One region of the Streptomyces sp. NPDC002754 genome, then DNA from elsewhere that is predicted to be linked to it. Evidence: riboswitches for the same ligand, from Rfam matches in the RefSeq annotation. Region 1 holds a riboswitch; each other region holds the start of a gene.
What was found. A riboswitch is a leader RNA that binds a small molecule or an ion and turns the genes downstream of it on or off. The one in region 1 is predicted to bind cyclic di-AMP.

Region 1 (7,809 bases):
GCGGCGCTTTTCGCCCCGAAGCCGGCCGACCGTTCCGGGTACGTCGCGGTGGCGGACAGGGCCCTGGTGTGGGCCTCCAGACGGTACGGCGACGCCGCCGTCCTGCGGGATCTGGCCGCTCGCAGTTACGACCGCGCCTACTACCCGGCCGGGACCGGCCGTCAGCTCGGCGCGATGATCCTCAGCGGCTCCCGCGCGGACGCACTCCAGGCGCTCAGCGTGCCTTCGCTGGTGATCCACGGCCTGGACGACACCCTGATCGCCCCCGACGGCGGCCGTCGCACGGCCGAGCTGATCCCCGGCGCCGAACTCCTCCTGCTCCCGGACATGGGGCACGACAGGCCGCGCGAACTGTGGCCGGAGCTCATCCGGGCACTGGCGGCGCACACGACGGCCTGAAGCCGGCCGGGAACTCGACCATGCGCCCCGACTCAGCTTCTGGTGAAGGGAGTTGAAGCTGGGGCGGCCTCAGCGGCCGGCGCCCCTGAGGGTGCGGCGGTGATGATGGTGTCGAGAATCGCGTGCGACGCCTGTAGATCTTCGATGGCGCGGGTGATGCGCTCGCCCTCCCGGCGGAGTTGGGCGCGCAGATCCGGGCAGGCGGGCACGAGGCGCTCGTCGTCCGCCCGGATGCACGGCAGGACTTGGGCGATCAGAGCGGTCGGAAGGCCTGCCGCCAGCAGACAGCGAATGCGGCGCACTGTCTCGACGTCCGACTCGCCGTAGATGCGGTAGCCGCTGGGCAGCCTGTCGGGTGTCACGAGTCCTTGCTGTTCGTAGTAGCGCAGCAACCGTTCATGAACCCCGGTACGCCGCACCATCTCCTGCATGCGCATGCCGCTCGCCTCCCCCTGCTCCCCTTGCCGGAGAAGCGACTTGACTCTGACACTGATGTCGGAGTTTAACGTCGGCGCCATGACTGCCGATCACGCGTTTCCCGCCTCTTGCCTCGACGTTCTCGTGCAGGGGAGCGGCCCTGCACTTCTGCTCGCGCACGGTGCGGGCGGTGGCATCGAGGGGAACTTCGGTCTCGTCCTCGACGACCTCGCCCAGGACCACACCCTCGTCGGCCCGCACTACCCCGGGGCCGGCGGCTCTGCCGTGGCCACCGGCCCCCTGGACCTGGACGACCTCGCCGACCGCCTGGTCGCGGCCGCCGTCGAGGCCGGCCAGGACTCGTTCGCCGTCCTCGGAGAATCCCTCGGCAGCGTCGTCGCCGTCCGGATCGCCACACGGCACCCCGGCCGTGTCCGGGCCCTCGTCCTGACCGCCGGCTTCGCTGCCGCCGATCCGGTCCTGGCGCTCGCCGCCCAGCTGATCAAGTCCCTTGCGGCCGCGGGTCAGTGGGAGGACGTGGCAAGGCTCGCCCTCCTGTCCTGCATGTCCCCGGCGGACCTGGCGGACCTGGCGGACCTGGCGGACCGTGAACCGGCAGCCCTCGACGAACCGGTCGCCCAGACCCTGACCGCGATGCCGCCGGGCATGCTGGACCACTTCGACCTGGTGTCCCGGGTGGACGTGCGGGCCGATCTGGCGAAGGTGTCCGCCCCCACCCTGGTGGTGGTGCCGACCGGCGACCGCCTGGTGCTGCCCGAGAGCTCGTACCGGCTGGCGGCCGGTATCCCGGGTGCCCAGCTGATCGAACTGCCTGGAGCCGCCCACGTCCTGAACCCGGCAGACCGGGCGACCTGGCTCCGCCACGTACGCCGGTTCCTCGCGTCGCTCCCCGCCACGTCGGCGTGACGAGCCGACCGCTCACGCCACCCGCGTCGCCCCCGCGAACGGCATCTCGTCGATCGGGGCCACCCGTACCGGTGCGCTCGGGTTCGGGGCGTGGATCATCTTGCCGCCGCCGATGTAGAGGCCCACGTGGCTGATCGAGGAGTAGAAGAAGACCAGGTCGCCGGGTTGGAGCTGGGACTTCGGGATGCGCGGGCCCGCGTCGATCTGGGCGTACGTCGTGCGGGGGAGTGAGACGCCTGCCGCCTTGTACGCGGCCTGGGTGAGGCCCGAGCAGTCGAAGGCGGAGGGGCCGGTGGCGCCCCATACGTAGGGGCTGCCCAGGGCGCCGTACGCGAAGGAGATCGCGGCCTTGGCGCGGGAGTTGGGGGCCTGGGAGAGGTCGGCGCGTTCCGTCGAGCGTGAGGTGCGCCCGCTCTGTGTGGCGGTGGGGGTGCGCTCTTCGGGGGTGATGCGGTCGAGGAGGCGGCGGGCCTCCGCGAGTTTTCGCTTCACCTTCTTCTTGTTGTCCTCCAACTCGGCCTTTTTGGCGCGGATTTCGGAGAGCGTGCCGTCGGCGTCGCCGCGCAGCTGGTCGATCTCGCGGAGTTCGTCCTGCACGCGGGTGACCGCGGCGGCCTGCCGGGCGCCGACGCGCTCCGTGAGGGACGCCTTGTCGAGGTACGCGTCGGGGGTGGAGGAGAGGAGCAACTGGACCGAAGGGTCCACGCCTCCGGTGCGGTACTGGGATGCCGCCACCGAACCCATCTTCTCGCGCTGGGAGTTGAGCGATTCGGTGCGCCGGGACGCCTCGTCCTGGAGCTCGTCCACCTTCTTCCGCGCCCCGTCCGCCTTCTCCTTCGCGCCGTTGTACTTCTGGGTGGCGACCTCCGCCTCCTGGTACAGCTTGTCGACCTTGGCCCGCACCTGGGCGGCGCCGAGCTCGGGCTCCGCGTGCGCCGCCCCGCCGTCGAGGGCGGTGACGGTGGCCGCGGATGCCAGGGCGAGGGTGGCCGCGGTGCGGGCCCTACCAACGCTGAGCGAACGCGGTCGGGGCTTGCGGTGCGCTGCCGGCACAAAGTCCTCCTCTGGGCGGCCGTCCGAAACGCACGGCCCCCGGTCGCGCGTCCGGCGGCGGCCCGCACAGGGGGAGCGGGTCGCCGCCGGACCTTTCTCGGCGGTGGTGTCCGACTGCCGCCCCTGGCCCGGGCGGCGGTGGGGAGCCGGTCACCTGAGCAAGGACGCTAAACCTCGGCGTAACGGGTTGGTGGCCGATTGTTCGCAACTGGCCCATTTGTTACGGGCGGTGACAGAGGGTGACCGTCGGGGCTCCGAAGTGGCCCGAAACGGGCCCAAGTAGGCTCCGGCCCCATGGACGTACTCATCAACATCTTCGTCGGTCTGCACATCATCGGCATCGCCTCGCTGCTCGGCGGCTTCCTCACGCAGATGTCGGCGATGAAGGAGGGCGCGGCCCGCTTCAACAAGGCGATGCTGCACGGCGCGCTGACCATGCTGGTGACCGGCGTCGCCCTGGTCGGCCTCAACCAGGCCGACGGCTCCACCGTCAACAACATCAAGATCGGCGTGAAGCTCGCGGTCCTGATCGTGATCCTCGGCATCGTCTACGTGAAGCGGGACGAGGAGAAGGCCGAGAAGGGTCTGTTCGCGACGGTCGGCGCGCTCACCGTCGCGAACATCTTCATCGCGGTGCTCTGGACCTGATCACCGGCATCGTCAGAGTCACAGGCGTGGTGGGCTCAGGCCGGGCGCACCACGCTGTGGATCGACGACGTGCCGTCGTAGTAGATCGACTCCTCGCGCACGACCGCACCCGGCTTCGGCGCGTGCACCATCATGCCGTCGCCCATGTAGAGGCCCACGTGGCTGATGTCGTCGTAGAAGAACACCAGGTCACCGGGTTGGATGTCGGAGAGCGGCACCGTCTTGCCGATCTCGACCTGGTCCCAGGTCGTCCGCGGCAGCGAGATCCCCGCGGACTTCCACGCCGCCTGCGTAAGGCCCGAGCAGTCGTACGAGTCCGGGCCCGTGGCGCCCCACACGTACGGCTTGCCCTCCTGTGACTTGGCGAACGCCAGCGCCTGCGCGGCCTTCGTGGCGTAGGAGGCGTCCGATGAGCCCGACGAACCGGAAGAGGACCCCGAGGAGCCGGAGGACGAGCCGGAAGACTGCTCCTGCTCCTTCGCCTCCTCGGCCGCCTTCCGCTTCGCCGCCTCCGCGGCCTTCTGCTTGGCGGCCAACTCGGCGGCCTTCTTGCGGGCCGCCGCCTCCTTGGCCTTCTCGATCGCGGCGAGCCGCGCCTTCTCCTCGGCGGTCAGCTCGGCCAGCAGCTTGCGCGCGTCGGAGAGCTTCGTCTGGACGGTCTCCTTCGTCGACCTCAGCTCGGCCTGCGAGTCGGTGAGGTCCTGGAGGCTCGACTGCGCCTCGTCGCGCTTCTCGGCGATCTCGCGCGCCTGCCCCTGATAGTCGTCGATCGACTTCTTCTGCTCACTGGTGAGCCGGTTCATCAGCTGGCGCTGCGAGAAGTAGTCCTCCGGGTCGTCCGCGAGGAACATGGTCGCGGTGTCGCTGACACTGCCCGAGCGGTACTGCTCGGCGGCGTATCTGCCGAGCTTCTGGCGGGCCGTGTTCATGTCATCGGTGCGCTGCGCGACATCGTCGAGGAGCTTGTCGACCTGGGTCTTCTTGGAGTCGGTCCGCTCCTTCGCGCCGTTGTACTTCTGGGTGGCGACCTCGGCCTGCCGGTACAGGGTGTCGACCTTCTGCTGGACCTCTTCGAGGCGCGGCTTCGACGACGGCTGCGCGGGCGCGGCCTGTGCCGTCTGCGAGAGCAGGGCCACGGAGGTGAGGGCGGCGGTCGTGATGCCGACGGCCGGGGTCGTGCGAAGGCCGCCGGTGATCCGGGAACGGCTGCGGGGCTTACGGTGCGACGCCAAGGCAGGCGACTCCTTCCGTCGTCCGCCTACCGGGTTAGCTGTCGGGTTCGGGCGTCGTACGTGGAAGGCTGCCCTACGGTCGGCTGACCGATTCACCCCAAGGTCGGTTGGGTCCCCGGTTCCCTGCCTTGCGGCGTACGGAACTCAGCGGGGGCTGCCCGTTCGCCGCGACATCCGCGGGCGGGGGGACGGGCTGCCCGGCTGAACCGTAGCCAACTCGTGTGGCTGCTGTGAAGGTTGATGTTCGATATGCCCGATACATTTTCGTGATCTCTTGCTCCGGGCCCCCTCGGATTTCCCTCCGGGCCCGCTCGGATTTCCCTCCGGGCTCCCTCGGATTTTGAAGGGGGCCGCGGGTTGTCAGTGGGGCCGCCTAGACTCGTGGAGCGATGAGCAGCCTCTTTGACGACAGCTTCCTGACCGGCCTCCAGAACAGTGCGGCGGAGCCCCCGCCCCCGCCCCCGGACCCCGAGTACGACGACGGGGCCCCGGAGCCGATGCCGGAGGGGCTGTTCGGCGTGCCCCCGGAGCGGGACGCGCACTACCGGGACGGCGCCCCCCGCCCGGTCCTCGACTCGGCCTCCCTCCTCGAGGGGCTGAACGAGAACCAGCAGGCGGCCGTCGTGCACGGCGGCTCCCCGCTGCTCATCGTCGCGGGCGCCGGTTCCGGCAAGACCCGCGTCCTCACGCACCGCATCGCGTACCTGCTCGCCGAGCGCGGAGCACACCCCGGCCAGATCCTCGCGATCACGTTCACGAACAAGGCCGCGGGCGAGATGAAGGAGCGCGTCGAGGCCCTGGTGGGCCCGCGCGCGAACGCCATGTGGGTCTCCACGTTCCACAGCGCCTGCGTCCGCATCCTGCGCCGCGAGAGCAAGAAGCTGGGCTTCACGTCCTCCTTCTCGATCTACGACGCCGCCGACAGCAAGCGGCTCATGGCGCTCGTCTGCCGCGACCTGGACCTGGACCCGAAGAAGTTCCCGCCGAAGTCCTTCAGCGCCAAGATCAGCAATCTCAAGAACGAGCTGATCGACGAGGAGGACTTCGCGGGCACGGCGGCCGACGGCTTCGAGAAGACCCTCGCCCAGGCCTACCGGATGTACCAGGGACGGCTCCGCGAGGCCAACGCCCTGGACTTCGACGACCTGATCATGACGACGGTGAACCTGCTGCGCGCGTTCCCCGACGTCGCGGAGCACTACCACCGCCGCTTCCGCCACGTCCTCGTCGACGAGTACCAGGACACGAACCACGCGCAGTACGCGCTGGTCCGCGAGCTGGTCGGCCCCACCGAGGGGGAGGAGGCGGACCCGGCGGAGCTGTGCGTCGTGGGTGACGCGGACCAGTCGATCTACGCGTTCCGTGGCGCCACGATCCGTAACATCCTGCAGTTCGAAGAGGACTACACGAACGCGACGACGATCATGCTGGAGCAGAACTACCGCTCCACGCAGACGATCCTCAGCGCGGCGAACGCGGTGATCGAGCGCAACGAGTCGCGCCGCCCCAAGAACCTCTGGACGAACGAGGGGCCCGGCGCCCAGATCACCGGCTACGTCGCGGACACCGAGCACGACGAGGCGCAGTTCATCGCCGACGAGATCGACCGGCTCACGGACGCGGGCGACGCGCTGGCGGGCGACGTCGCGGTCTTCTACCGGACGAACGCGCAGTCCCGTGTCTTCGAAGAGATCTTCATCCGCACCGGCCTGCCCTACAAGGTCGTCGGCGGCGTCCGCTTCTACGAGCGCAAGGAGGTCAGGGACGTCCTGGCCTACCTGCGCGTGCTCTCCAACCCCGAGGACTCGGTCCCGCTGCGCCGCATCCTCAACGTGCCCAAGCGCGGCATCGGCGACCGCGCCGAAGCGATGATCGACGCGCTCTCCCAGCGCGAGAAGATCTCCTTCCCGCAGGCGCTGCGCCGCGTCGACGAGGCGTACGGGATGGCGGCCCGCTCGGCGAACGCCGTGAAGCGGTTCAACACGCTGATGGAGGACCTCCGCACGATCGTGGAGTCGGGCGCGGGCCCGGCCACGGTCCTCGAGGCCATCCTCGAGCGCACCGGCTACCTCGCCGAACTCCAGGCCTCCACCGACCCGCAGGACGAGACCCGGATCGAGAACCTCCAGGAACTCGCGGCCGTGGCCCTGGAGTTCGAGCAGGAGTCCGCCGCAGGCGAGGACGCGACGGAGGACACGGCAGAGGGCGGGGCCGAGGCGGACGGCGGCACGACCGAGGGCGAGGCCACGACGATGGGCGGGGGGCTCTCCGCCTTCCTGGAGCGCGTCGCGCTCGTCGCCGACTCCGACCAGATCCCCGACGAGGACGACGACGGGAGCGGCGTCATCACGCTGATGACGCTGCACACCGCCAAGGGCCTGGAGTTCCCGGTCGTCTTCCTGACCGGCCTGGAGGACGGCGTCTTCCCGCACATGCGCTCCCTCGGCCAGGCCAAGGAGCTGGAGGAGGAGCGCCGCCTCGCGTACGTGGGCATCACGCGCGCGCGACAGCGCCTCTACCTGACGCGCGCCTCCATGCGCAGCGCCTGGGGTCAGCCCTCGTACAACCCGCCCTCCCGGTTCCTGGAGGAGATCCCCGTCGGCCACCTCGACTGGAAGCGCACCGGCCCGTCCACGCCCGCGGCCTCGACCAAGAGCATCGGCGGCGGCATCGCGGCCACGCTGTCGTCCTCGCGCTCCCGCACGGGTACGACGCCGGCCTTCGCCACGAGCCGGGCGAACTCCAAGCCGGTGGTCGCCCTCGCCATCGGCGACCGCGTCACGCACGACCAGTTCGGGCTGGGCACGGTGGTGGGCGTGTCGGGCACCGGCGACAAGTCGGAGGCGTCGATCGACTTCGGCGACCCCAAGCCGAAGCGGCTGCTGCTGCGGTACGCGCCGGTCGAGAAGCTGTAGCGGGGGGAGCGGCTCAGTTCGGGTTGAGGCCGTGGCTGCGCAGCCACGGCAGCGGGTCGATCGCCGCGCTGCCGCCGGGCCGTACCTCGAAGTGCAGGTGCGGTCCTGTGGAGTTGCCGGAGTTCCCGGACCGCGCGATCACGTCACCGGCCTTCACCGGACCGCTCATCACGGTGTGCGAGGACAGGTGGCAGTACCAGGTCTCCGTGCCGTCCTTG
Region 2 (7,809 bases), on a different contig from region 1:
GGTCTGCGGCGGGGGCGTTTCCATCGCTCGGGTGTTTCCTTCAGTGATCGTCAGTTGTCGACAGAGATGGTCAATTGTCCGCCTGGTCGGCCTTGTCGACGCCGTCCCAGACGTTTGAGTACCAGGGGCGGTCCTCCGCGCCCTGCTCGGCGCGCTCGGCGGCAGCGGTGCGCTCGCTCGGCACCACGTAGCCGGTCTCGCCCGGCATCACCATGTGCAGGCGCTCCCGGATGCGCTGCTCGGCGAACGCGTCGTCCTGCCAGCGGGCCTTCTGGTCGCGCAGCTTGTCGACCCGCTGCTTGGCCTCCTGCTGCTGGCGCTGCAGGTCCTCGATCTCGCCGCGCTGCGATACGTACTGCCTTATCGGGTACGCCAGCGCGACCACGAGGGTGCACAGGACGAGGGCCAGCAGGGCCGCGCGGCCCGTGAGCCGGGAGCGGCGGGCCTGCCGCTTGCTCTGCGAGCGGTAGACGCGCTCGGCGGTCTGCTCGCCCAGAACGCGCAGGCGGGTGGCCGTCGAGAAGCGATCTCGGGAGTCCCTGTCCCGCACCTTTCCGGGCATCGCCTGCTCCCGCCTCCCCGCTCACGTACGTACGTCCCCGCACACGGTACGGGACCGAGTGCGGGGACGTACGGAACTACCGGCTCACGCGGGGGCCGGGTTCAGCCCTTGAAGCGCGGGAAGGCCGAGCGACCGGCGTAGACCGCCGCGTCGTCCAGGATCTCCTCGATGCGCAGCAGCTGGTTGTACTTGGCGACACGCTCGGAGCGGGCCGGGGCGCCGGTCTTGATCTGGCCGCAGTTGGTGGCGACGGCCAGGTCGGCGATGGTGACGTCCTCGGTCTCGCCGGAGCGGTGGGACATCATGCACTTGAACCCGTTGCGCTGGGCGAGCTCGACGGCGTCCAGGGTCTCGGTCAGCGAACCGATCTGGTTCACCTTCACGAGCAGAGCGTTCGCCGAGTTCTCCTCGATGCCGCGGGCCAGGCGCTCCGGGTTGGTGACGAAGAGGTCGTCGCCGACGATCTGGACCTTGTCACCCAGCTTCTCGGTGAGAACGTTCCAGCCGGCCCAGTCGTCCTCGAACAGCGGGTCCTCGACGGAGACGAGCGGGTACGCGGAGACGAGCTCCTCGTAGTACTCCGTCATCTCGGCGGCGGAGCGCTCCTTGCCCTCGAACTGGTACTTGCCGTCCTTGTAGAACTCGGAGGCGGCGACGTCGAGCGCGAGGGCGATCTGCTGGCCGGGAACGTAGCCGGCCTCCTTGATGGCCTCGAGGATCAGGTCGAGGGCCTCACGGTTCGAGCCCAGGTTCGGGGCGAAGCCGCCCTCGTCGCCCAGGCCCGTGGCCAGGCCCTTGCTCTTCAGGACCTTCTTCAGCGTGTGGTAGACCTCGGCGCCCCAGCGCAGGGCCTCGGAGAAGGACTCCGCGCCGATCGGGGCGATCATGAACTCCTGGATGTCGACGTTGGAGTCCGCGTGGGATCCACCGTTCAGGATGTTCATCATCGGCACCGGGAGAAGGTGCGCGTTCGGGCCGCCCAGGTAGCGGAAGAGCGGCAGGTCCGACGCCTCGGACGCGGCGTGCGCGACGGCGAGGGAGACGCCGAGGATGGCGTTGGCGCCGAGCGAGCCCTTGTTGTCGGTGGCGTCCAGGTCGAACATCGCCTGGTCGATCAGGCGCTGCTCGGTGGCGTCGTAGCCGACGAGCTCCGGGCCGATCTGCTCGATGACGGCGAGGACGGCCTTCTCGACGCCCTTGCCCTGGTAACGGTTGGGGTCACCGTCGCGGAGTTCGATGGCCTCGAAGGCACCGGTGGAGGCACCCGACGGGACGGCCGCACGGCCGGTGCTCCCGTCGTCGAGGCCGACCTCGACCTCGACCGTGGGATTGCCTCGGGAGTCCAGGATTTCCCGGGCTACGACGACGTCGATGGACGGCACGAGCATCTCCTTCTGGGATGTGACGAAGCTTTGCGGGCACCGTCGGACAACGGGTCCCGCATCCCCGAGCGTAACCGGCCCGAGGGCATCGGCCATCCGAACGCCCGTCTTGTGGACAACGCCGTTAGCGAAATGTTCCTTAACGGAACAAAAACAGCGACCTCCCTCCCGGCTGCGCCGGGAGGGAGGTCGCCGAAGTGAGCGGCCCGTGGGGACGGGGTGCGGCGGGGCTCGGCGTCCGCCGATGCCGAGCCCGTACCTGGTGGCCCTGTGCGGGCCTGGTGGCCCCTGCGCGGGGCCGGACGGTCTTAGCTGAGGTGCAGCTGCTGACCCGGGTAGATCAGGTCCGCGTCCTTGACGATGTCCTTGTTCTTCTCGAACAGCTTCTGCCAGTTCGAGTCGTGCGCCTCGGCGATCTTGCTGAGGGTGTCGCCGGTCTTCACCTTGTACTCGCCGTCACCCTTCTCGACCTTGTTACCGGTCGGGGTGGTGACGGTGTCCTGCTTCGGAGCCGCCTGCTTCGGGGCCTCCTGCTTGGGGGCCGCCTGCTTCGGGGCCTCCTGCTTCGGCTGCTCGCGCTGCTCGGAGCGGTCGGCACGCTGCTGCGTGCTCTGGGTGTCCTGCTGCTGCGAGGACGAGTCGTCCGCGCCACCCTCGTTCGGGGTGGAGGACAGGCCCGAGCCGCAGTTCGGCCAGGCACCGTTGCCCTGCGAGGCGAGAACCTTCTCGCCGACGGCTATCTGCTGCGCCTTGGAGGCCTGGTCGGCGGTGGAGGCGTACTGCGAGCCGCCGTAGGCGGACCAGGTGGAGGACGAGAACTGCAGGCCACCGTAGAAACCGTTGCCGGTGTTGGTGGACCAGTTGCCGCCGGACTCGCACTGCGCGACCTGGTCCCACTCGGACGTGGTCGCGGCGGAGGCCGAACCGGCACCCATCAGCGGCACGGCGACGGCGGCAGCGGCGACTCCGCCGAGCGTGGCGACGCGAACGGCCTTGGAGGGGCGGCGGTGCTTGTTGTTGCCGGAAAACAGCATGGAGATATCTCCTCACCGACGCCTGCGAGGTGAGCTGTCGGGTTCGGACCAGTGAGTGTCCGGCAGACGCATCCTTGTGCGCTGCTTAACCCCAAGCCCGTCCGGTCTCCCGGAAGGGCGGCTTACCTGGGTCCCCCGCTCCTGCCTACGGCGCTTACGCGTCGACTGTTCCCGTACGGACGTTGGCAGGATTCGGCGTGACGTCCATCGGGGCCCGCTGAAGCGAGCGGTCACGAACGTAAGCGGTCGATCCGTCCGATTTCAAAGTCGATCAGGGGCTTTGAGACCCATGTCTCACTCGATCGACATCGGACAAAGCCCCCTCAAACGGCCCGAACTCCCGCTACCTTTTGCCCGATCCGTCCCCAAGATCCAGGCTCTGACCAGGAAGGATGAGGTCTGGGTCGGTACCTACCGTCTCCTTGTTCCGCTCGTAGAGCGCGTCCCATCCGCCGTGCACGTCCTGAGCCTTCGCGATGTCCCAGAGGTTGTCGCCGGCGTGCACCTCGTACGTGTCGTCGCCGCGCTTCTCGTCACGCGAGGCGTGACGCCCCTCTCCCGTACGGGAGTCGGAACCGTCGTCACCGGCACGGTCTCCGCGGTGGCGGCCCGCCGTGGCGTCGTCCGACGCGGCACCGTCACCGTCACCGGAGGGGGAGGCGGACGGCGAGGCCGTTTCGGAGGAGGAGGAGGCCGTGTCGTCGCCGTCAGAAGGTGCGTGGGACTTGTCACTTGAGGGGGACGGGGAGCCCTCGGCGCTGCTACCGGAGGTATCGCGCGAGGGGTCGGCCGACGGCTCGTCCGACGCGTCGGAACCCTCACCGCCGTCGTGACCCTTGTCTCCCGAATCGGCTGAATCGGTGGAGCCCGCCTTGTCGGCGTCGTCGTCCGACTTGTTGTCGGCATCGGTGTCCGACGGCTCGGACGCGGAATCGGATGCCGACTCGGACGGCTGCGGCGACGCGGAGACGCCCGGATCGACCTCCGCCGAGTCGTCGCCCTTGGTGAGGTCCGCGGTGAGCGAGCACATCGGCCAGGCACTCACACCCTTGGCGTCAAGAACCTTCTCGGCGACGGCTATCTGCTGCGAGCGGCTGGCCTGGTCGGCACGCGGGGCGTAGTCGAGCCCCCCGTACTGCTCCCATCTCTCCTGCGTGAACTGGAGGCCGCCGTAGTAGCCGTTACCGGCATCCAGGCTCCACTGCCCACCGCTCTCGCACTCGGCGAGCTTGTCCCACGCCTGCGTGGTCGCGGCGCTCGCGCCGCTCGCGGCGAACAGCGGGATCGCGATGGCGCTGCCGGCGACTCCGGCGGCGACGACGAGAGCAGGGGCCTGGCGGGGGCGACGGTGTCGACCGTTCCCGGAGAGCATGCGGTTGCCTTTCGCGAGACTGATGCTGCTACGCGCGACGGGTGGTGCAAGTGGTGCGGGTTGTGCATGTGTCGCGATGATCCGTGAACGTAGCTGCACTCGAACGCCTGTCACAAGTCGATGCAGCGAAGATCACGTGAATGTCACATTGCTGACGGCCCGTCAGTTCCGGCGGGGTTCTGACGCGTCGTGAACTCCACCGGGAGCGTGCGCAGTCCACGCATGATGAGCCCGCCACGCCACCGCAAATCGTCAGGTTCCACCGCAAGTCGCAGGTCCGGGAGGCGCGTCAGGAGCGTGCCGAGGGCGGCCTGTCCCTCCAGGCGCGCGAGCGGGGCGCCGAGGCAGTAGTGGATGCCGTGTCCGTACCCGAGGTGCTGGTTGTCGCGGCGGGAGAGGTCGAGGGTGTCGGGCTCGGTGAAGCGCGCCGGGTCGCGGTCGGCGGCGGCGAGCACGACGAGAACCGGGTCGCCCGCACCGATCTCCACGCCGCCGATGGTCAGCGACGCCCTGGCGAACCGCCACGTGGCCATCTCCACCGGCCCGTCGAAGCGCAGGAGTTCCTCGATCCCCGTCTCCAGCAGGCCCGTCTCCCCTGCCGCGATCGACCTCTGCAGAAGCCCCCTCTGCTCGGGATGCGTGAGCAGGGCGTACGTGCCGTTGCCGATCAGGTTGACGGTCGTCTCGAACCCGGCGAAGAGCAGCACGAAACACATGGCCGCCACCTCGTTCTCCGTGAGGTGTTCGCCGTGGTCGGAGGCGCGGATCAGGTCGGAGATCAGGTCGTCCGTCAGGTCGCCGCGTTTGCGGTGGATCAGGTCGACCAGGTACGCGCGGATCCGCTTCACCGCGCGGCCCACTCCGCCGCGGGGGCCGCCGCCGTGGCGGATCATCATGCCCGCCCATTCGCGGAAGTCGTCCTGGTCCTCGCGGGGGACGCCGAGGAGGTCGCAGATGGCGTAGATGGGGAGGGGGAAGGCGAAGTCGTGGATGAGGTCGGCTTCGCCGTTCGCCGCGAAGGCGTCGATGAGGTCGTCCGTCAACTGCTGGACGCGTGGCGCGAATTCGGCGACGCGGCGTGGGGTGAACGCCTTCGAGACGAGGCGGCGCAGGCGGGTGTGGTCCGGCGGGTCGATGTTGAGGAGGTGGGTGGTCAGCTCGGCCTTGCGTTCACCGGGGATACCCGTCTTGCCCTTGGCGTGGCTCGGCTCGTCGTGGTGGTCCGCGTTCTTGCTGAGCCGTGGGTCGGCGAGCGCCTGGCGGGCGTCCGCGTACCGGGTGACCAGCCAGGCCTCGACGCCGCTCGGCAGCGTGGTGCGGTGCACGGGGGCGTGCTCGCGCAGCCAGGCGTAGGCGGGGTACGGGTTGCCGGCGAACTCCCAGCTGAAGAGTTCGGGGGCGCTGGAGGGAGTGGGGCTCTCGGTCACCACCTGACCGTAACCGGCCCTATGAGGTGGTGAGCCCCTCGGTCGTGCGTACCGCGTCCCGGTAGGCACGGGCGGCGGCTCTGAGTGCTGCCTCCGGGTCGACGCCTTCGGCCTCGGCGCGCAGGGCGAGGGTGAGGAGTTCGTAGCCGATGTCGTCTCCCGTGGGCACCGGGACGTCCAGGTTCGCCGTGCGTACCCGGGAGGCGAGTTTGGCGGCGAGGGCGAGGGACGGCTGGCCGAGGGGGACGCCGTCCGTGACGGAGGCGCGGCGCTTGGACTCGCCCTTCTTGCGGAGCCAGATCTCCCGGACCTCCTCCGGGGTCGCGGCGCTCTCGTCGCCGAAGACGTGCGGGTGGCGGTGGATGAGCTTGTCGACGATGCCGCCCGCGACGTCGTCGATGGAGAAGGGGGCCTCTTCCTCGGACTCCGCCGAGGCCTCCTCGGCGATGCGGGCGTGGAAGACGACCTGGAGGAGTACGTCGCCGAGTTCCTCGCGCAGTTCGTCGCGGTCGTTGGTCTCGATGGCCTCGACGAGTTCGTAGGCCTCCTCGATGGCGTACTTGGCGAGGTCCTCGTGGGTGCGCTGCTTCGACCAGGGGCATTCGCGGCGGATCCGGTCCATGACCTGGACGAGGTCGAGGAGGCGGGCGCCGGGCAGGTCGTAGGAACCGGGGAGCAGTTCGAGGTTCGGCATCTGTTCGCGGCCCGAGCCGGCGAGCCGCGCCAGGCCGTCCGTGAGCTGCCGGTCGCCCTCGGCGGTGGCGAGGACGACGAGTGTGCGCCCGCCGTCGGCGCAGCGGTCGACGAGCTCGCGGGCGGTGGGCGCGGCGATCGTGACCTGGACGCCCGCGTCCTTCACGTACGGCAGCTGCGGGTGCGCGGCGTCGGCGCACAGCACCTCGTCGGCCGTGCGCAGCGTCTGCCAGGCCTGCCAGGAGAGGAGCCCGGGGGCGACCCGGTGGCTGGTGGTGAGCAGGACGACGCGGCCGGCGGTGTCGCCTGCGGCGGCGGGGGCGTGGTGGTCGTGCGCCTCGGGTTCGTTCACCCCTCGAACGTAACGCAGGCCACTGACAACCCCGCCTCCCCCGGGTCTACGCGGTCTGCTGCTGGGCCGGGGCTTCCTTGGTGATCTGTCGCAGCCAGGGTGTCTTGGCGTCGACCCGGCTGTTCTTGGTGACGTCCCAGGTCCCGTAGCGGGGGTTGAGGTCGACGTTCAGCTCCTTGGAGGCGCTGGTGAGTGCCTTCCAGAAGACGGCCTTGCCCTGGGGGGTCTGCATGTCGGCGCCGAGCGCGGTCGACAGCTTCTGCGCCTCGATCTCCGTGCGCAGGCTCTCGGTGAGCCGCTTCGGCGGGACGTTGTACTGCTGCAGCCAGGCGACCTCCAACTGCTCGGAGCCGCCCGCCTGTTGCTCCAGGCCGGAGCGCATGCTCTGCATCTCCTTGCGGGTGACGGAGATGTCCGCGTCGGTGGCGGCGCGGTGCAGGACGCGGTCGAGGACCATCGTGTGCAGTGTGTTGCGGGTGAGGCCGCCGGTCTTGGCGATGGCCTGTTCGTACTGGGCGGAGTCCTTGGTGGCGGTCTGTTGTGCGTCCCGCACCTCGTTCACCCGGTTCTCCAGCTGCGAGACGGTGATCCGCTGGCCGCCGACGACGGCCGCGGCACCGGGGTGCGCTTCGCTGCCGCAGGCGGTGAGGGCGGGGACCGCGGCGATGGCGGCGGATAGAGCAACTACGGTGCGGCGGCTGTTGCGGCGGTGCAAGGTGGGGCCTCCCTGCGAGCAGTTTGTGCTTCGGTGCACAAAGTCCGGCGTTGATCGATGTTAGGCAGTGACCGCTTGCTAGGCCACCTATTCGACAACGATTCGCCAGGAGTTGAGGTACCGGAGTCGGCAGGACGTACCCGGGATCAGCCGCGTACCTGGCCCAGCCACTGCAATGTGCGGCGCACTTCCGCGGGGAACGGGTGGCCGGGTCCGTGCAGCCGTTCGGCGTCGTGCAGCAGTCGGGTCAGCGTCTCGTGGGCGGCGCCTCT
Region 3 (7,809 bases), on a different contig from region 1:
TCGGGCTCGCGGACAAGGCGCGGCGCCGGCCGGGCGAGCTCTCCGGTGGTCAGCAGCAGCGTGTGGCCGTCGCCCGGGCCCTGGTCACGAGCCCCGACGTGGTGTTCGCCGACGAGCCGACCGGCGCCCTCGACACCGGCACCGCCGCGGAGGTCCTCGGCCTGCTCCGGCACGCGGTGGACATGCTCGGCGCCACCGTCGTCATGGTCACCCACGACCCGGCCGCTGCAGCCTGGGCCGACCGCGTGCTGTTCCTCGCCGACGGTGCGTTCGCGGACAGCCTGGAGCGCGGTTCGGCGGAGCAGATCGCGGCGCGGATGGCGACGCTCGCCGCCCGTACCTCCCGCGTGGGCGTGATGGCGGGGGCGGCGGCATGAGGAGCCTCGCGCCCAACGGCCTCGCGCGAGCGGCCGTGCGCTTCAAGCCCGCCTCGTTCGCGGGCACCTTTGTCGCGCTGCTGATGTCGGCGCTGATCGTCGCGGCCTGCGGCAGCCTGCTGGAGTCGGGCGTGCGCGCCTCGGTTCCGGCGGAGCGGTACGCGAAGGCGCCGGTCGTGGCGGCGGCCGACCAGTCCGCGCGGGTTGTCGCCGACACCATCGACGGCCCCGAGGAATCCGCGTACCCGCTCCCGGACACCGCGCGCGTGGACGCCGGGCTCGCCGCGAAGGCGGCCCACGCGCCGGGCGCCGAGGCCGCGGTGGCGGACTTCACCTTCCCGGTGCGGCAGGGAACCGGCGCACTCACCGGCCACGGCTGGGGCTCGCACGCCTTCACCGGCACCGCGCTGTCCGTGGGCGCCGCGCCGCACAGGGGAGAGGTGGCGCTCGACGCCGCGGCGGCCCGAACGGCGAAGGCCGACGTCGGCGACACCGTCGCGCTCGAAACGGCGGCGGGACGCGCGGAGTTCCGGGTGTCCGGCATCGCCAAGGCCGGGGCCGGGGACACCGCGGCGGCAGGTGCGGCGGCAGGCTCAGCGGCCGGAAGCGGGGCCACCGCCTGGTTCGCCGACGCCGAGGCCCCCGCGCTGTCCGGGCACCCCGGCAAGGCCGATGCCATCGCGGTCCTGGCCAAGGACGGCGCCGACACCGGAGCCCTCGCCAGTGCCGTGGAGAAGGCGCTCGCCGGCTCCGGCGCGCAGGTGCTCACCGGCGACGACCGCGGCGAGGTCGAGGACCACGGCCTGGCGTACGCCAAAGAGACTCTCACCGCCCTCGGCGGCTCCTTCGGCGGGATCGCCACGGTGGTGGCCGTGTTCACCGCGGCAGGCACGGTCGCCCTCTCCGTCGGCCAGCGCACCCGCGAGTTCGCGCTGCTGCGGGCTGTCGGTGCCACCCCGCGGCAGATCCGCCGGGCGGTGGCGGCGGAGGCGCTGCTCGTCGCGCCGCTTGCCGGGGTGCTGGGGTGCCTGCCCGGCATCGGACTCGCGCACTGGTGGTTCGGGCAGCTGAAGGACCGTGGGGCCGTCCCGCAGGCGGTCGAGCTGCACGTCTCGTGGATCCCGCTGGTCGCCGCCGTCGGGACCGGGCTGCTCACGGCGCTCGGCGCGGGCTGGATCGCCGGGCGCAGGCCGGCGAAGATCAAGCCGGGGCAGGCGCTCGCCGAGGCCTCGGTGGAGCGGCTGCGGCCGGGCGTCATCCGTACCGTGCTCGGCGTCGCGGCCCTCGGCGGCGGCTCGGTGCTCGCCGGCGTCGCGGCCTCCACCGCCGGCGCCGACGCGGCGAACGCCTCGCTCGGCGTCGTCATGCTCTTCATGCTCGCCGTCGCCCTGCTCGGCCCGCTGCTGGCCCGGCTGTGCGCGGCCCTCTTCGGCCTGCTGCTGCGTGGCGGTGGCGCCTCGGCCTCGCTGGCGGCCGCCAACTCCCGGACGAATTCCCGCCGGTTGGCCTCCGCGATCACGCCAATCGTGCTGGCGATGGCCTTCGCCTCGACGCTGGTCTTCATGCACACAAGCGAGAGCAAGGTGTCCGCGGACCAGCTGCGCGACGGCATCACGGCGGACCACGTCGTGACCAACCCCGCAGGTCTGCCCGCGGGCGCCGCCGACCGGGCAGCCCGCACTCCCGGTGTCGACGCGGCTGTGAGCCTGCTGGACACGCAGGTGCTCATACCGGTCGACTCGGGTGGGGAGACGTCGCTGCAGGCGACCGCGGCCCAGGGAATCTCGGGCTCGGGCGCGGAGCTCGCCAAGGTGCAGGATCTGGATGTGCGCGCCGGAAGCCTGGATCGCGTGGGCGCGGACCGCATCGCCATCGACAAGACCCTCGCCACGGCGGCGAAGGTGAAGGTGGGCGACAGGCTGCCGCTCCGTCTCCCCGACGGCACGAAGGCCCGCCCGCACGTCGCGGCGGTGTACGGCCGGGGCCTCGGGCTGGCGGCGGTGACCATGGACCGTGCCTCCCTGTCAGGACACGTCACATCGGCCTTCGACAGCACGCTGCTGGTGCGCGGCGGCGACGCCGCGCCGCTCACCGCACTCGGCAAGGTCACGGACGCCTCGGGCTACGCCGTCGAGCAGAGCGTGGACAGCGAAATGGGCGCATGGTCCAACTACATGATGGCCGCGGTCCTGGGCGGCTTCGCCGCCGTCGCGGCGGTCAACACACTGGTGATGACGGTCCTGGACCGCCGTCGCGAACTGACGGTGCTCCGCCTCGTCGGCTCCACGCGCCGCCAGGTGCTGCGGATGCTCCGCTGGGAGAGCCTGCTGGTATCGGCCGCGGGGGTGGCGCTCGGCACCGCCATCGCGATGATCACGCTGACCCCGATGATGCGCGGCATGACGGGTGAGTCCCCGTACATACCGCCGCTGCTGTACGGCACGTTCGCGGCAAGCGCGGTGTGCCTCGGCCTGCTCGCCGTGACCCTCCCCGCCCGCGCGGCACTTCGCGACAGGGAGGGGTGACGGCGGACCTCGAACGGGGTGGGCGACGCCGGGCGTCCTGCGACGCTCGGGGCCGGCCCATGCGTCGCTCGCGCCCGGCCCGTGTGGCGCCCCGGCCCAGCCCGTGTGGCGCCTGGGCCCAGCCCGTGCGGCGCTCGTGCCAGGCACTTGCGATGCACGGGCCAGGCACCTGCGGCGCTCGTGCCAGGCACTTGCGACGCTCGGGCCAGACACCCTCCGGCGCTCGGCGCTCGGCGCTCGGCGGTCAGGCGAGAAGGCGCTCGCGCAGTCGCTCGCGCGTCGCCGCAGTGAGCTTCAGGCCCTCTTCGAGGTAGCGGTCCGTGCCGCCCCAGTGCTCGTCGATGGTCTCGAGGCCCGCGTTGAGGTACTCGATGCGGGCGTCGAAGAGCGGGCTGAGCAGCTCCATGATCTCGGGGGAGTAGGCGTCCTTCGCGGTGGCGGTGCGGCGCACGTTGTAGCGGCGGTGCTTCTCGTTGGACTTGAGGTAGTCCGCCTCGATGGCGTCGCGCTCCACGCCCACCGCGAGCAGCGTCACCGCGATCGACAGGCCCGCGCGGTCCTTGCCCGCCGCGCAGTGCATCAGCGCGGGGAGGCTGTCCTCGGCGAGGGAGTGCAGCACGCGGCTGTGCTCGGCGGTGCGCTCCTTGATCATGGTGCGGTAGGACTCGACGAGCCGGTTCGCCGCGCGGCCCTCGGAGAGGATCTGGCGCAGCTGATCGATGTTGCCGTCGCGGACCATGGTCCAGAATTCGGCGCCGTCGGCCGGGTCGTTGAGCGGCAGGTTCTGATTGCGCACGCCGGGCAGCTCGACGTCCGCGCCTTCCAGCGTCAGGTCGGCGCCGTTGCGGAAGTCGAAGACCGTGTGCAGGCCGAGGGAGGAGAGGAAGCTCGAGTCCTCGGCCGTGGCGTGGGCGAGGTGACCGCTGCGGAACAGAACGCCCTGACGCACGCGCCGGCCGTCCACGGTGGGAAGGCCGCCCACGTCTCGGAAGTTGCGCACTCCGGTCAGCTCGGGCTCGGTGGACGGTGCGTGCTGCGTCACAGGGGCTCCTCCCAATCGGTGCACCGGCGTTGGGTCGCCGGTGGGCGCGCTCCTGACGATACGACATCGGTTCCCCAGGCAACCATCTGTCCGATTCGCCCCGTTCTGTGTCAACTGTGCATGGATCGGAGGGGCTTGTGGGCGTGTGCGTGACCGGCTTCATGTTCGTGACGCTGCGTGCCGGGCGGCCAGGATTGCCTGCCCAGTAATCCCCGAAGGTATGGCGTTGGTAAAGCAGAGAATGTCGACGCAGGGTTACGCAGGACGGCCCCGGAAACCCAATGAATTGCCGCCGCAAGCGAATTCGGGGTTTGTCGTAGCCATTGCGGTTCGCCTACGGTCACCAATCAATCCGGTCGGAACGCCTAGTCCTGCCGCCGCCCGGATTCCTTTCGACTACCCGTCCACGGCAGGAGCGGGGGACCCACACGCAGTACGCCGCGTAGGGATTTCCCGAAGCGGCTAGGGGTGAAGCCGCGCCCGCACCCCGGGCGTGGCCGGGCATCTCCAGCCCGAACCCGACAGCTCACCTCGTAGGCGACGGAGAGGAAAATCAGCATGCCCGCAAAGGGAAAGCACCGCCTTTCGACCTCCCAGCGCATCGCCCGTGTCGCCGCCGTCGCCTCCGCCGGTGGAGTCGCCGTGGCGCTCCCGCTGATGGGCGCCACCGGCGCACAGGCCGCGACGTCCGGCGGCACCGCCGACACCACGACGTACACCGTCAAGGCCGGTGACACGCTTTCGAAGATCGCCAAGGCGCAGGACGTCGACGGCGGCTGGAAGAAGCTGTACGAGAACAACAAGGACGCCGTCGGCTCCAACGCGGACCACCTCAAGATCGGCGTCAAGCTCGACCTCGGCGGCGCGGCCGCGGACGACTCCGGCTCCGAGAGCGGGGCCGCCGCCACGCAGACGAGCGCCAAGACCACCGCCTCCGGCGACTACACGGCGCCGGTCGACGGCGCCAAGGGCACGGGCTACGGCAACTCCGGCTCCATGTGGTCCAGCGGCAGCCACACCGGCGCCGACTACTCGGTGCCGACCGGCACCTCCGTGAAGTCGATCGCCGACGGCACCGTCGTCTCGACCGGCTCGGGCGGCGCGTACGGCAACGAGGTCGTCATCCAGCACGCCGACGGCCACTACTCCCAGTACGGCCACCTGTCGTCGATCGGTGTCGCCCAGGGCGCCACCGTGACGGCCGGCCAGGAGATCGCCAAGTCCGGCGCGACCGGCAACGTCACCGGACCGCACCTGCACTTCGAGATCCGCACGGGTGCGGACTACGGCTCGGACATCGACCCGATCGCGTACCTGAGCGAGCACGGTGTGAACGCCTGAGACGTGACGTAGCGGCCGCCCGTCGGCCCGCTCCCTTCGGCGCCCGGGGTGTTCCCCGGGCGCCGAATCGCGTTCGCGCGCTTATTCCACGCTTATTCCCCATGTGGCGGGTGGGGTATCTCACCACGCGTCAACCCCTGGCTACGGTCGCGTAGGTCACACCCGAGGGTGAAAGATGTGTGGTCGTGGCAAACGAATCGAGAGCACTCACGGACTCACTCAACGGCACGATCCGCTCCTACGCGGCCGTGGGCGACAGCTTCACCGAGGGGGTCGGCGACCCCGGCCCCGACGGTAAGTTCGCGGGCTGGGCGGACCGGCTCGCCGTCCTCCTGGACGACCGTGTCCCCGAGGACACCTTCCGGTACGCGAACCTGGCCGTGCGCGGCAAGCTCCTCGACCAGGTCGTCGCGGACCAGGTCCCGAAGGCGGTCGAGCTCGCCCCCGACCTGGTGAGCCTGGTCGCCGGCGGCAACGACATCATCCGCCCCGGCACCGACCCGGACGACGTGGCCGAACGCTTCGAGAAGGCTGTCGTCCGGCTCGCCGACGCGGCAGGCACCGTCATGGTGGCCACCGGGTTCGACACCCGTGACGTGGCCGTGCTCAAGCATCTGCGCGGCAAGATCGCCACGTACAACATGCATCTGCGGGCGATAGCCGACCGCCACGGCTGCGTGATGCTCGACCTGTGGTCCCTGAAGTCCATCCAGGACCGCCGGGCCTGGGACGGCGACCGCCTCCACCTGTCGCCCGACGGGCACACGCGCGTGGCGCTGCGTGCCGCCCAGGCGCTCGGCGTCGAGGTGCCGGCCAACCCCGAGCAGGCGTGGCCGCTGCTGCCCCCGCGCGGCACGTTCGAGGTGCGGCGCGACGACATCCACTGGGCGCGGGAGTTCCTGGTGCCGTGGATCGGGCGCAGGCTGCGCGGCGAGTCCTCCGGCGACCGGGTGCAGGCCAAGGGCTTCGTGGACCCGCACGCCGTGAAGGCGCACCTGGAGCGGGCTTCCTGACGCATTCACCGCAGTACGGGGTAGGACTCATCGGGAGGCGGCGTTCTGACGCGGCGCCCCTCGGCGGTTCGGCGGCGCTGACGGCTTCCCGTCAGCGTCCCGCCCCGGTCAACTCCGCGCGCTCGAGCCCCAGTTCGCGGGCGAGCGCCTCATCCACCCACTCCTGCATGCGGGCCCGCGACACCGTGGCCGGCCTGGCCCGCTTGTCCTCGTACGCCGTCAGCTGCACGGCGAGCCCGTCGAGCAGCGCCGTGAGCCGCAGCGCCGCCGCCATCGGGTCGGGGCAGCCGAACTCGCCCGCCGCCACGCCCTCGGCGATCACCTCCGCGAGCGCCGCCTTCCACTGCCGGTCGAGGTCCCGTGTGACCTCCCGCAGCGCGGGCTCGCGCAGCGCCGCGGCCCAGCCCTCGATCCACAGCCGCCACCCCTTGGCCTGACCCGTCGGCGCGTACCAGCGCACCGCGGCGCGCAGCCGCTTCAGGGCCGTCGTGCGGCGGCCGAGCAGCTTGCGCAGGTGGGCCAGGTCGCTCTCGGCGGCGTGCGCGAACGCGGCCGCGACGAGCTTCTCCTTCGTCGAAAAGTGGTACAGCACCAGCGCGTTGCTCACGCTGAGCGCCGACGCCACGTCGGCGATGCGCACGGCGGCCACTCCGCGCGCCTCGATCTGCTCGATGGCGGCCCCCAGCAGCTCTTCGCGCCGCTCGGCCACGCTCAACCGGACTCTGGTCACGCCGCAACCCTAGTTGTTCCTGCGCACCGACTCGTTCAGGCGCTCGTTCAGGTGCAGGACTCTTGACGCCCCGCCGTCGCAGGGGCCACAGTCGCGTCACGTTCCACTACTGACTGGCCGTTCAGTCAATAAGTCGGCCGGTCGGGGGTGGGCGCGGCCCGAGCAGGGCCCAAGTGCCGTCAGTGCTCTCGTCGTTCTGTTCCCGTTCTGTTCTCGCCAGGAGCAATCGTGACCCACGCGCCGTCCCTCTCGCCGACCCCGCCCGCCGGGGACGAGCCCGACCTCTCCGAAGGCTGGGGCGAGCAGCGCTCACGGCTGCGCAAGGATCTGCGCCGGCTGGACGTGCTGTTCTTCCTCATCTGCACGCTCGTCGGCCTGGACACCATCGGATCCGTCGCCGCACAGGGCCCGCAGGGCCTGACCTGGATGGTCATCCTGGCTGTCGTCTTCTTCCTCCCCTACGGGCTGCTCGTCGCCGAACTCGGCTCGTCCTTCCCCGTGCAGGGCGGCCCGTACGTCTGGACCCGCCTCGCCTTTGGCCGGCTCGTCGCGGGCGTCAACCAACTCCTGTACTGGATATCAAATCCCGTCTGGGTGGGCGGCAGCCTGTGCATCATCGCGCTGACGACCTGGGAGGAGTTCTTCACGCCGCTGCCGGGCGTGTGGAAGTACGTCGCCGGGTTCGTGTTCATCTGGGGTGGCGCGCTCGCCGTGGTGCAGTCCGTACGCATCGGCAAGTGGGTGCCCATCGCGGGCGCCGTCGCGCGTGTCGTGCTGCTCG
Region 4 (7,809 bases), on a different contig from region 1:
GGTGGAGCAGCTCGGTAGCTCGCTGGGCTCATAACCCAGAGGTCGCAGGTTCAAATCCTGTCCCCGCTACTGAAGACCAGAGGCCGGAATCTCACTGAGATTCCGGCCTCTGGTCATTTGTGTTCCGTTTCCGCCCCCGCCCGCGCGGTCACCCGTGTTGCGCACGTCACGTTCCCCACCCGTACGGCCCACCCCTGCTCGCCCGCACGCCCCCGTGCGGGAACTCTTGGTGAGACGCCGGAAGCTGGCAGGGAACGGCAGGAGACGAGTGGTGGGGCAGCGAACAGGAGGCACCAGCGGGAGACGGAGGCGGCACGGCTCCGACACCGTGAGCACCCGCCTCTTCCTGCGGCTGCTGCCCCTGCTGCTCATCATCGGCGGTGCGATCTACGAGTACGTCACCCCCAAGGGCTTTCCCGGCGCCCCTTTGTTCAGCGCGGCGCCACTGGTCGCCGCCCCGTTCTTCTCGCTCGGCGCGACGATCCTGACGGGCGTCGTGTCGATCGTTGCGATCACCGCCGTGCACCTGCGCTTCACGGAGAACCTCGACTCCGTGTTCGTCACCGAGGTCGTGACCGTGGCCACCGTCTGCGTCCTGGCCTGTGTGATCAACCGGATCGTGTACCGCGGTTACGAGCAGCTGGCCTCCGCCCGCGAGATCGCCCAGGCCGCGCAGCTCGCGGTGCTGCCCCGGCCGCCCCAGCGGCTCGGCGGCTTCGTGATCGCGGCGCGCTACGAGGCGGCGCAGGCCGGCGCGTTCATCGGCGGTGACCTGTACGCGGTCCAGGACACTCCGCACGGCATCCGGATCATCGTCGGCGACGTACGCGGCAAGGGCATGGGCGCGGTCGCCGCGGTCGCCGTCGTCATCGGCGCGTTCCGGGAGGCCGCCGAGCAGGAGGGCTCCCTGGAGGCCGTCGCCCAGCGCCTGGAGCGGGCGCTGGCCCGCGAGGGCACCCGGCGCAGCGGCATCGACGACTTCGAGGGCTTCACCACGGCCGTGCTCGTCGAGATCCCGCACGGCGTCGAACTCGTCCGCGTCCTCAACCGCGGTCACCCCAGCCCGCTGCTGCTGCTCGGCGACGGCACCGTACGCGCACTCGACCCGTGCCAGGCGGCGCTGCCGCTCGGCATGAGCGAACTCGGCAGCTGGCCCGACCGGGCCGTCGAGGCGGCGTTCCCGTCCGCGGCCACGCTGTTGCTCTACACCGACGGGCTCTCCGAGGCGCGCGACCCGAGCGGCCGCTTCTACGATCCGGCGGCCCGGCTCTCCGGACGCGTCTTCCCCGGACCCGATGAACTCCTCGCGGCCCTCGCCGTGGAGGTGCGCGCGCATACCGGCGGCGGGACGAAGGACGACATGGCGCTGCTCGCCGTGCGGCGGGGCTGAGGGGCGGGGCTGTTGGGCGGGCCCGAGTTTCTTGATCGTTGTTACCTGTGGTAGCCGACCGTAGTCGAACGGCGCCGCTCCGCATAACAATTGACGCACCATCACTTGCGCGGACGTTTGCGAGGCTCTGCCAACTCGCCCCGATCCGCCCGCTCGTGTCCCGATAAGTCCTGGCCAGAGTCGTGAACGATCAGTGGGAAGCGCTTGGAATTATTGTCTGCTGTCTATTAACGTTCGATAACGCAGCGCGGTCGTCCCAGCCGTCACAAGAGACAGCTCCGTGCGCACACGCTTAATCCCGCAAGGGAACCGGGGAACCATCAACTTGGGGTGAATCGGACATCGTTGAAGCTCGCGATGTCGGTAGGAGACCTTCCTGCTCCGAACCCGTCAGCTAACCCGGTAGGCGAGAAGGAAGGAAAGGAGAGCGCCCCCGTGGCGTCGAACCGGCCTGCCCCAGACTTCTTCTACGGACCCGAAGACGACTTCGGCGTCGAGCAGGAGACCTGGGAGGAGTGGAATCCCACCGAGGAGTCCGTCTCCCCCGTCCGCGGCAGGCATCGCACAGCCCGCCGCCGTGGTGGATTCGCTCGTAGCTCCACTGTTCTCGGCGTCGGCGTGGTCGCCGCCGTCGGTGCGGGCGGCATCGCCACCGCACAGGGCGGCAAGCCCGCGGTCCACATATCCATGCCCGACCTGTCGGCGGTCAAGGACTCGCTGCCCGCGGCCAAGTCGCTGCCGGGCGTGGGCTCGTTGATGTCCGACGGCTCGGACTCCGATTCCGACTCCGGCGCCACGGCCTCCCCGCTGAGCGGCGCCGGTATCACCCAGGCCGAGGCCGCCGACGGGCAGACCGGCGCGGGCGAGGCGCTGCGGGCCCGCATCATGCAGCAGGCCGAGACGCAGCAGGACGCGGCCGACGCCACCGCGAAGCAGGCCGCGGAGGAGGCCGCCGCGAAGCAGGCGGCCGTCGAGGCCGCGGCCAAGCAGGACGCGGCCAAGGCCAAGGAGCTCGCCGAGAAGAAGAAGGCCGAGGCGGAGGCCCGCCGCAAGGCCGAGGCCGAGCGCCTCGCCAAGCTGGCCAAGAGCTTCAAGCTCCCGGTCGCCTCGTACACGCTCTCCGGCACCTTCGGCCAGCCCGGCTCCATGTGGTCCTCCGGGTACCACACGGGCCTCGACTTCGCCGCCTCCACCGGTACGCCGATCCGCGCCATCCACTCCGGCACGGTCACGGAGGCCGGCTGGGCGGGCGCGTACGGATACCGCACGGTGCTCACCCTCGACGACGGCACCGAGCTGTGGTTCTGCCACCAGTCCTCGCTCAATGTCAGCGCGGGCCAGAAGGTCAGCACCGGCGATGTCATCGGCCGCGTGGGCGCCACGGGCAATGTCACCGGGCCGCACCTCCACCTGGAGGTCCACCCCGGCGGGCAGTCCACCGGCGTCGACCCGGCGTCGTGGCTGCGCGAAAAGGGCCTCACGCCCTGAACACGTGAACTCCGGCGGTCCTGGCGCTCACCCCCCGACGTCAGGGCTGCCGGTTTGCCCATTCCTGGGTCTCTTGAGGCGATTTTCGGCGCGGTCGCGGAATACCGTATTCCGTACGGGTGTTGAGTCGGGGCATGACTTCCTCTCCTTCTCTGCGCAAGCTCGGCACCTCCGACCTCGAGGTCTTCCCGCTGTCCCTGGGTGGCAACGTGTTCGGCTGGACCGCCGACGAGGCCACGTCCTTCGAGGTGCTCGACGCGTACGTCGCCGCGGGCGGCAACTTCATCGACACCGCCGATGTGTACTCGGCGTGGGTGGACGGCAACCGGGGCGGTGAGTCGGAGACCGTCATCGGCAAGTGGCTGGCCTCGCGCGGCCGCCGCGACGACGTCGTCATCGCCACCAAGGGCGGCCACCACCCGGAGTTCCAGGGCCTGTCCGCGGCCAACATCAAGGCCGCGGCCGACGCCTCCCTGAAGCGCCTCGGCACCGACCACATCGACCTGTACTACACGCACTACGACGACCCCGAGGTGCCGGTCGAGGAGATCATCGGCGCCCTTGACGAACTGGTGAAGGCGGGCAAGGTACGCCACATCGCCGCGTCGAACATCTCCGCGCAGCGCCTCCAGGACTCCCTCGACCTCTCCGACCGCGAGGGCCTCGCCCGTTACGTCGCGCTCCAGCCGCACTACAACCTAGTCTCGCGCGACACGTACGAGGGTGAGCTGCAGGACGTCGCCGCGCGCGCGGGCCTCGGGGCCGTGCCGTACTACGCACTCGCGGCCGGCTTCCTGACCGGCAAGTACCGGGCGGGCGTCAAGGTCGACAGCGCGCGGGCCGCCGGTGCGGGCAAGCACCTGGAGACCGAGCGCGGGCAGAAGGTGCTCGCCGCCCTCGACGAGGTCGCGCAGGCGCACGACGCCGAGATCGCCACGGTCGCCCTCGCCTGGCTCGCCGCGCAGCCCACGGTGACGGCGCCGATCGCGTCCGCGCGGAAGGTCGAGCAGCTTCCGGGGCTGCTCGCGGTGGCGGACGTGGAGCTGACACAGGCGGAGCTCGACCGGCTCACGGCGGCGTCTCAGTAGCGGTACGGGTTGTCGTAGGTGTACGCGGTATATGTGGTGTAGGCGGGGTGCTGCGCCGGGGGGCCCGCGTACGCCGGGGGCAGCCACATCGGCGTCGCGATCTGGGAGCCGTACGCGAGCGCCGGGCGCGCGGAGTGGCGCCGCGCCCACAGTGCCTCCAACAGCTCCCGTTCCCGTACGACGTAGTCCGCGCCGGCCCTGCCTCTGCGGCCGCGGTGGCGAAGCAGCGCGAGGGATGTCGCGAGGTCCTCGTACTCGGCGACGGCCGTCGCGGCCGGCCGGCCGCCGTAGTGCGTGGCGAACTCGCGGGCCAGGCGCCGCGCCTTGAGCGAGCCGAGCGCGAGCGGGTCCGGCGGGGCGAGCCAACCCGCGGCGACGTAGGCGGGCAACTCCTGGCGGATGGTGCGCAGCTCACGCTGGCGTACGTACACCGCGAGCCAGGTGAGCACGCCGAACACCGGCACCATGAACGCGGCGTACACCGCGAAGAAGCCGTACTCGCCGAACGAGGACGAGCCGTTCCAGAACGCGTGCATGCCCATCGCGGCGAGCAGTCCCGCGAGCGGGAGCAGCATCCGGCGCAGTCGGCCGCGGCCCGGCGCCATGGCGGCGGCGATGCCGAAGCCGATGCCGGTGAGGACCGTGAACAGCGGGTGCGCGAACGGGGACATCACGACGCGCACGAAAAAGGTGGCGGCGGTGACCGAGGTCAGGCCAGGACCTGTGCCGGCGAGCTGGTCGGTGCCGAAGGCGTTGCCGAGATAGAGGATGTTCTCGGTGAACGCGAAGCCGGTGGCGGTGACCCCGGCGATGACGACGCCGTCGACGATTCCGGTGAAGTCCCGTCTGCGGAACAGGAAGACGAGCAGCACGGCCGCCGCCTTCGCGGACTCCTCGACGACCGGGGCGATGACGGTGGCACCGAGGGTGTCGGCGCTCGACGGGTCGGCGGTCGCGGTCTCGATCCAGCGGGTCGCGAAGCTGTTGGCGACGATCGCTATCAGCGCCGCCGCGCAGGCGCCCCAGGCGAAGGAGAAGATCAGGTTCCGCCAGGGTCCCGGCTGTACGCGGTCCAGCCAGCGGAACGCGGATATGAGGAGGGGGACGGGTAGCACGGCGAGCCCGAGCCCCACCAGGAACCCCTCGGTGCCGGTCTGCTCGCGGACCAGGGCGAGGATCACGGCCCCGGAGACCGCGAGCAGCGTCGCAAGCGCGGTGGCCCGCACGCCCTTCCGCTCCCACCAGCGCCGATGCGGAACCGCGCCGCTCGGGTGTGCGCCGAGGACGTGGTCCTGCGGATGCGGATAGACGGGATACGAGGCCACCAATTGACCCTAACGAGGGATACGCCGCGCCGCGACGGGGCGTATCGAGCACTTCGAGATTCAAGCCCCTGCGGCGTTTGAGCAGCGTGGTCCGGGGCGGAGCCCCGCGGCCGCAACGCCGGTTCCCGCTCAGGGCCGGAGGCCTCGGCGGAACAGCAGGTCGTGCACCACGTGGCTCTTGTCGAGGCCCTTGCCCTCGAAGCGGGTGAGCGGACGGAACTCGGGCCGAGGCGCGTACCCGCCGCCCTCAACCGTGTTCTCGTAGTCGGGATGGGCGGTCAGCACCTCGAGCATCTGCTCGGCGTAGTCCTCCCAGTCGGTGGCGCAGTGCACGATCGCGCCGGGCTTGAGCGGGCCGGCCACCAGCGAGAGGAACTCGGCCTGGATCAGCCGCCGCTTGTTGTGGCGCTTCTTGGGCCAGGGGTCGGGGAAGTAGACGCGCAACCCGTCGAGACTGTCGTCCGGGAGCATGTCGCGCAGCAGCACGATCGCGTCACCGTTCGCCACCCGTACGTTGTCGACTCCCGCGCGGGCCGCCAGGTTCAGCAGATTGCCCTGGCCGGGCGTGTGCACGTCGACCGCGAGGATGCCGGTCGTCGGATCGTCCTGCGCCATCTGCGCCGTGGCCTCGCCCATGCCGAAGCCGATCTCCAGGACGACGCGCTCGACACCGGGGAACATCTCCGCGAGGTCGAGCGTGCGCCGCCCGTCGATGTCCAGGCCCCACCTGGGCCACAGCCGCTGCAGGGCGTCCGCCTGCGCGTCGGTGACCCGGCCACGGCGTGGCTGGAAGCTCCGGATGCGGTGCTCGTGGTGCGACTCGGCAGGGTCGGGCCGCGGCCCCTCGGGAAACCGGGGCTCATTGGGGCGGGCGGCGGACACGGAAGTTTCAGACGACTCAGACACAGTGCGACGATTTTACGGGCACCCGGACGTGGGTCGGTCTTTCACTTTCAAGCCCCTGCGGCCATTCAAGCCCCGCCGGCGCTTGAGGCGCGTCTTTTAAGCCCCTGCGGCGATTGAGGCGATCAAGCCCCTGCGGCGATTGAGCAGCGGGGTCCGGGGCAGAGCCCCGCGACCGCAACCCCGGCGCTGCCTCACAGCAACGCGAGGACCCGCCCCGCGATCTCCCGCCCAATCGGCAAAGCCGCCGTCGCCGCAGGCGAAGGCGCATTCAACACATGAACCGCCCGCACACCTTCACGTATCAAAAAGTCATCCACAAGCGTCCCGTCCCGCAACACCGCCTGCGCCCGCACCCCCGCCGCCACCGGCACCATGTCCTCCGCGACGACCCCGGGCACAAGCCTCCGCACCGCCTTGGTGAACGCCGACTTCGACAACGACCGGTGGATCTCCCCGGCCCCGTAACGCCAGTGACTGCGCGCCATCCGCCACGACCCCGGCCAGGCCAACGTCCCGCCCACCTCGCGGGGCCGCACGACCCCCCACCCGTAGCCCTCACGCGCGAGCGCCGGCACCGCGTTGGGCCCCACGTGCACGCCGCCGTCGATCCCCCGCGTCAGGTGGACCCCGAGGAACGGGAACGCCGGATCCGGCACGGGGTAGACGAGCCCGCGCACCAGGTCGGGACGGCCGAGCTCGAAGTACTCGCCGCGGAACGGCACGATGCGCATCTCCGGGTCGTCCCCGGTCAACCGCGCCACCTCGTCGCACCGCAGCCCCGCGCAGTTGACGAGCACCCGCCCGCGCACCACGTCCCCCGCTCGCGTCCGCACGGCGATGCCCCGGTCCGCGCGCCGGTCGACCTGCACGACGTCCGCCCCGTACCGGATCTCGGCCCCGGACGCCTCGGCGAACCGCTCGGCGACCGCGCTGTAGTCGACGATCCCCGTCGTCCCCACGTGGATCGCGGCGAGGCCGCGGACCTCCGGCTCGTACTCCTGGATCTGCGAGGCGCCGAGCTCGCGCACCGGAATCCCGTTCTCCCGGCCGCGCTGTACGAGGGCGTGCAGGCGGGGCAGTTCCTCGCGCTCCGTGGCGACGATCAGCTTCCCGGTTACCTCGTGCGGGATCCCGTACTCCGCGCAGAACTTGACCATCTCGGCGGCGCCGCGCACCGCGAAACGGGCCTTGAGCGAGCCGGGCCGGTAGTAGATCCCGCTGTGTATGACCCCGCTGTTCCGCCCCGTCTGGTGCCGGGCCGGGCCTTCTTCCTTCTCGAGGACGACGACCCGGGTACCCGGCGCCGCCCGCGACACGGCATACGCGGTGGAGAGGCCGACGATTCCCCCGCCGACCACCAGTACGTCCCCGTCATACGCAGCCGCCCCCACGGGCCTCACCTCCACTCCCGACACACTCAGCATCTTGCCCGACCCCACTGACAATCGGCGCCGCACGGCCGGGATTCACGTTGCGGTCGTTGTCCTCCTACGTCACGGGGCTCTGCCCCGGACCCCGCTGGCTCTCGTTCGAACGGCGGGGCTTGAATCAGCTACGCCGGAGCCATCAGCAGCGGGCGGGCCCGCTCGCGGAGCTCCACCACGCGTGGCTC

Region 2: it holds a riboswitch for cyclic di-AMP, as region 1 does, so the genes downstream of both, ACWD2L_RS35805 (transglycosylase family protein) here and ACWD2L_RS15295 (C40 family peptidase) in region 1, are expected to answer to the same signal.
Region 3: it holds a riboswitch for cyclic di-AMP, as region 1 does, so the genes downstream of both, ACWD2L_RS18935 (M23 family metallopeptidase) here and ACWD2L_RS15295 (C40 family peptidase) in region 1, are expected to answer to the same signal.
Region 4: it holds a riboswitch for cyclic di-AMP, as region 1 does, so the genes downstream of both, ACWD2L_RS32820 (M23 family metallopeptidase) here and ACWD2L_RS15295 (C40 family peptidase) in region 1, are expected to answer to the same signal.

What each region holds. Positions count from the first base shown of each region.
Region 1 covers NZ_JBSFVM010000005.1:277,234-285,042, reverse strand. The annotation lists gene ACWD2L_RS15320 (alpha/beta fold hydrolase) at 1-399, shown strand, start outside; gene ACWD2L_RS15315 (MerR family transcriptional regulator) at 432-836, opposite strand; gene ACWD2L_RS15310 (alpha/beta fold hydrolase) at 916-1,743, shown strand; gene ACWD2L_RS15305 (NlpC/P60 family protein) at 1,756-2,796, opposite strand; gene ACWD2L_RS15300 (hypothetical protein) at 3,091-3,444, shown strand; gene ACWD2L_RS15295 (C40 family peptidase) at 3,480-4,676, opposite strand; cyclic di-AMP (ydaO/yuaA leader) riboswitch at 4,684-4,822, opposite strand; gene pcrA (DNA helicase PcrA) at 5,066-7,591, shown strand; gene ACWD2L_RS15285 (M23 family metallopeptidase) at 7,605-7,809, opposite strand, start outside.
Region 2 covers NZ_JBSFVM010000033.1:72,666-80,474, forward strand. The annotation lists gene ACWD2L_RS35790 (DUF501 domain-containing protein) at 1-24, opposite strand, end outside; gene ACWD2L_RS35795 (FtsB family cell division protein) at 71-562, opposite strand; gene eno (phosphopyruvate hydratase) at 664-1,944, opposite strand; gene ACWD2L_RS35805 (transglycosylase family protein) at 2,253-2,978, opposite strand; cyclic di-AMP (ydaO/yuaA leader) riboswitch at 2,983-3,141, opposite strand; gene ACWD2L_RS35810 (transglycosylase family protein) at 3,322-4,350, opposite strand; gene ACWD2L_RS35815 (cytochrome P450 family protein) at 4,494-5,777, opposite strand; gene ACWD2L_RS35820 (nucleoside triphosphate pyrophosphohydrolase) at 5,797-6,822, opposite strand; gene ACWD2L_RS35825 (SurA N-terminal domain-containing protein) at 6,869-7,537, opposite strand; partial or broken gene ACWD2L_RS35830 (serine/threonine-protein kinase) at 7,726-7,809, opposite strand, start outside.
Region 3 covers NZ_JBSFVM010000008.1:48,893-56,701, reverse strand. The annotation lists gene ACWD2L_RS18950 (ABC transporter ATP-binding protein) at 1-377, shown strand, start outside; gene ACWD2L_RS18945 (FtsX-like permease family protein) at 374-2,902, shown strand; gene ACWD2L_RS18940 (tyrosine-protein phosphatase) at 3,147-3,944, opposite strand; cyclic di-AMP (ydaO/yuaA leader) riboswitch at 4,332-4,499, shown strand; gene ACWD2L_RS18935 (M23 family metallopeptidase) at 4,503-5,285, shown strand; gene ACWD2L_RS18930 (SGNH/GDSL hydrolase family protein) at 5,471-6,298, shown strand; gene ACWD2L_RS18925 (TetR/AcrR family transcriptional regulator) at 6,390-7,028, opposite strand; gene ACWD2L_RS18920 (APC family permease) at 7,257-7,809, shown strand, end outside.
Region 4 covers NZ_JBSFVM010000026.1:73,554-81,362, forward strand. The annotation lists tRNA gene ACWD2L_RS32810 (tRNA-Met) at 1-69, shown strand, start outside; gene ACWD2L_RS32815 (PP2C family protein-serine/threonine phosphatase) at 269-1,390, shown strand; cyclic di-AMP (ydaO/yuaA leader) riboswitch at 1,670-1,814, shown strand; gene ACWD2L_RS32820 (M23 family metallopeptidase) at 1,826-2,878, shown strand; gene ACWD2L_RS32825 (aldo/keto reductase) at 3,013-3,966, shown strand; gene ACWD2L_RS32830 (PrsW family intramembrane metalloprotease) at 3,960-5,291, opposite strand; gene trmB (tRNA (guanosine(46)-N7)-methyltransferase TrmB) at 5,421-6,197, opposite strand; gene lhgO (L-2-hydroxyglutarate oxidase) at 6,389-7,621, opposite strand; gene ACWD2L_RS32845 (MFS transporter) at 7,750-7,809, opposite strand, start outside.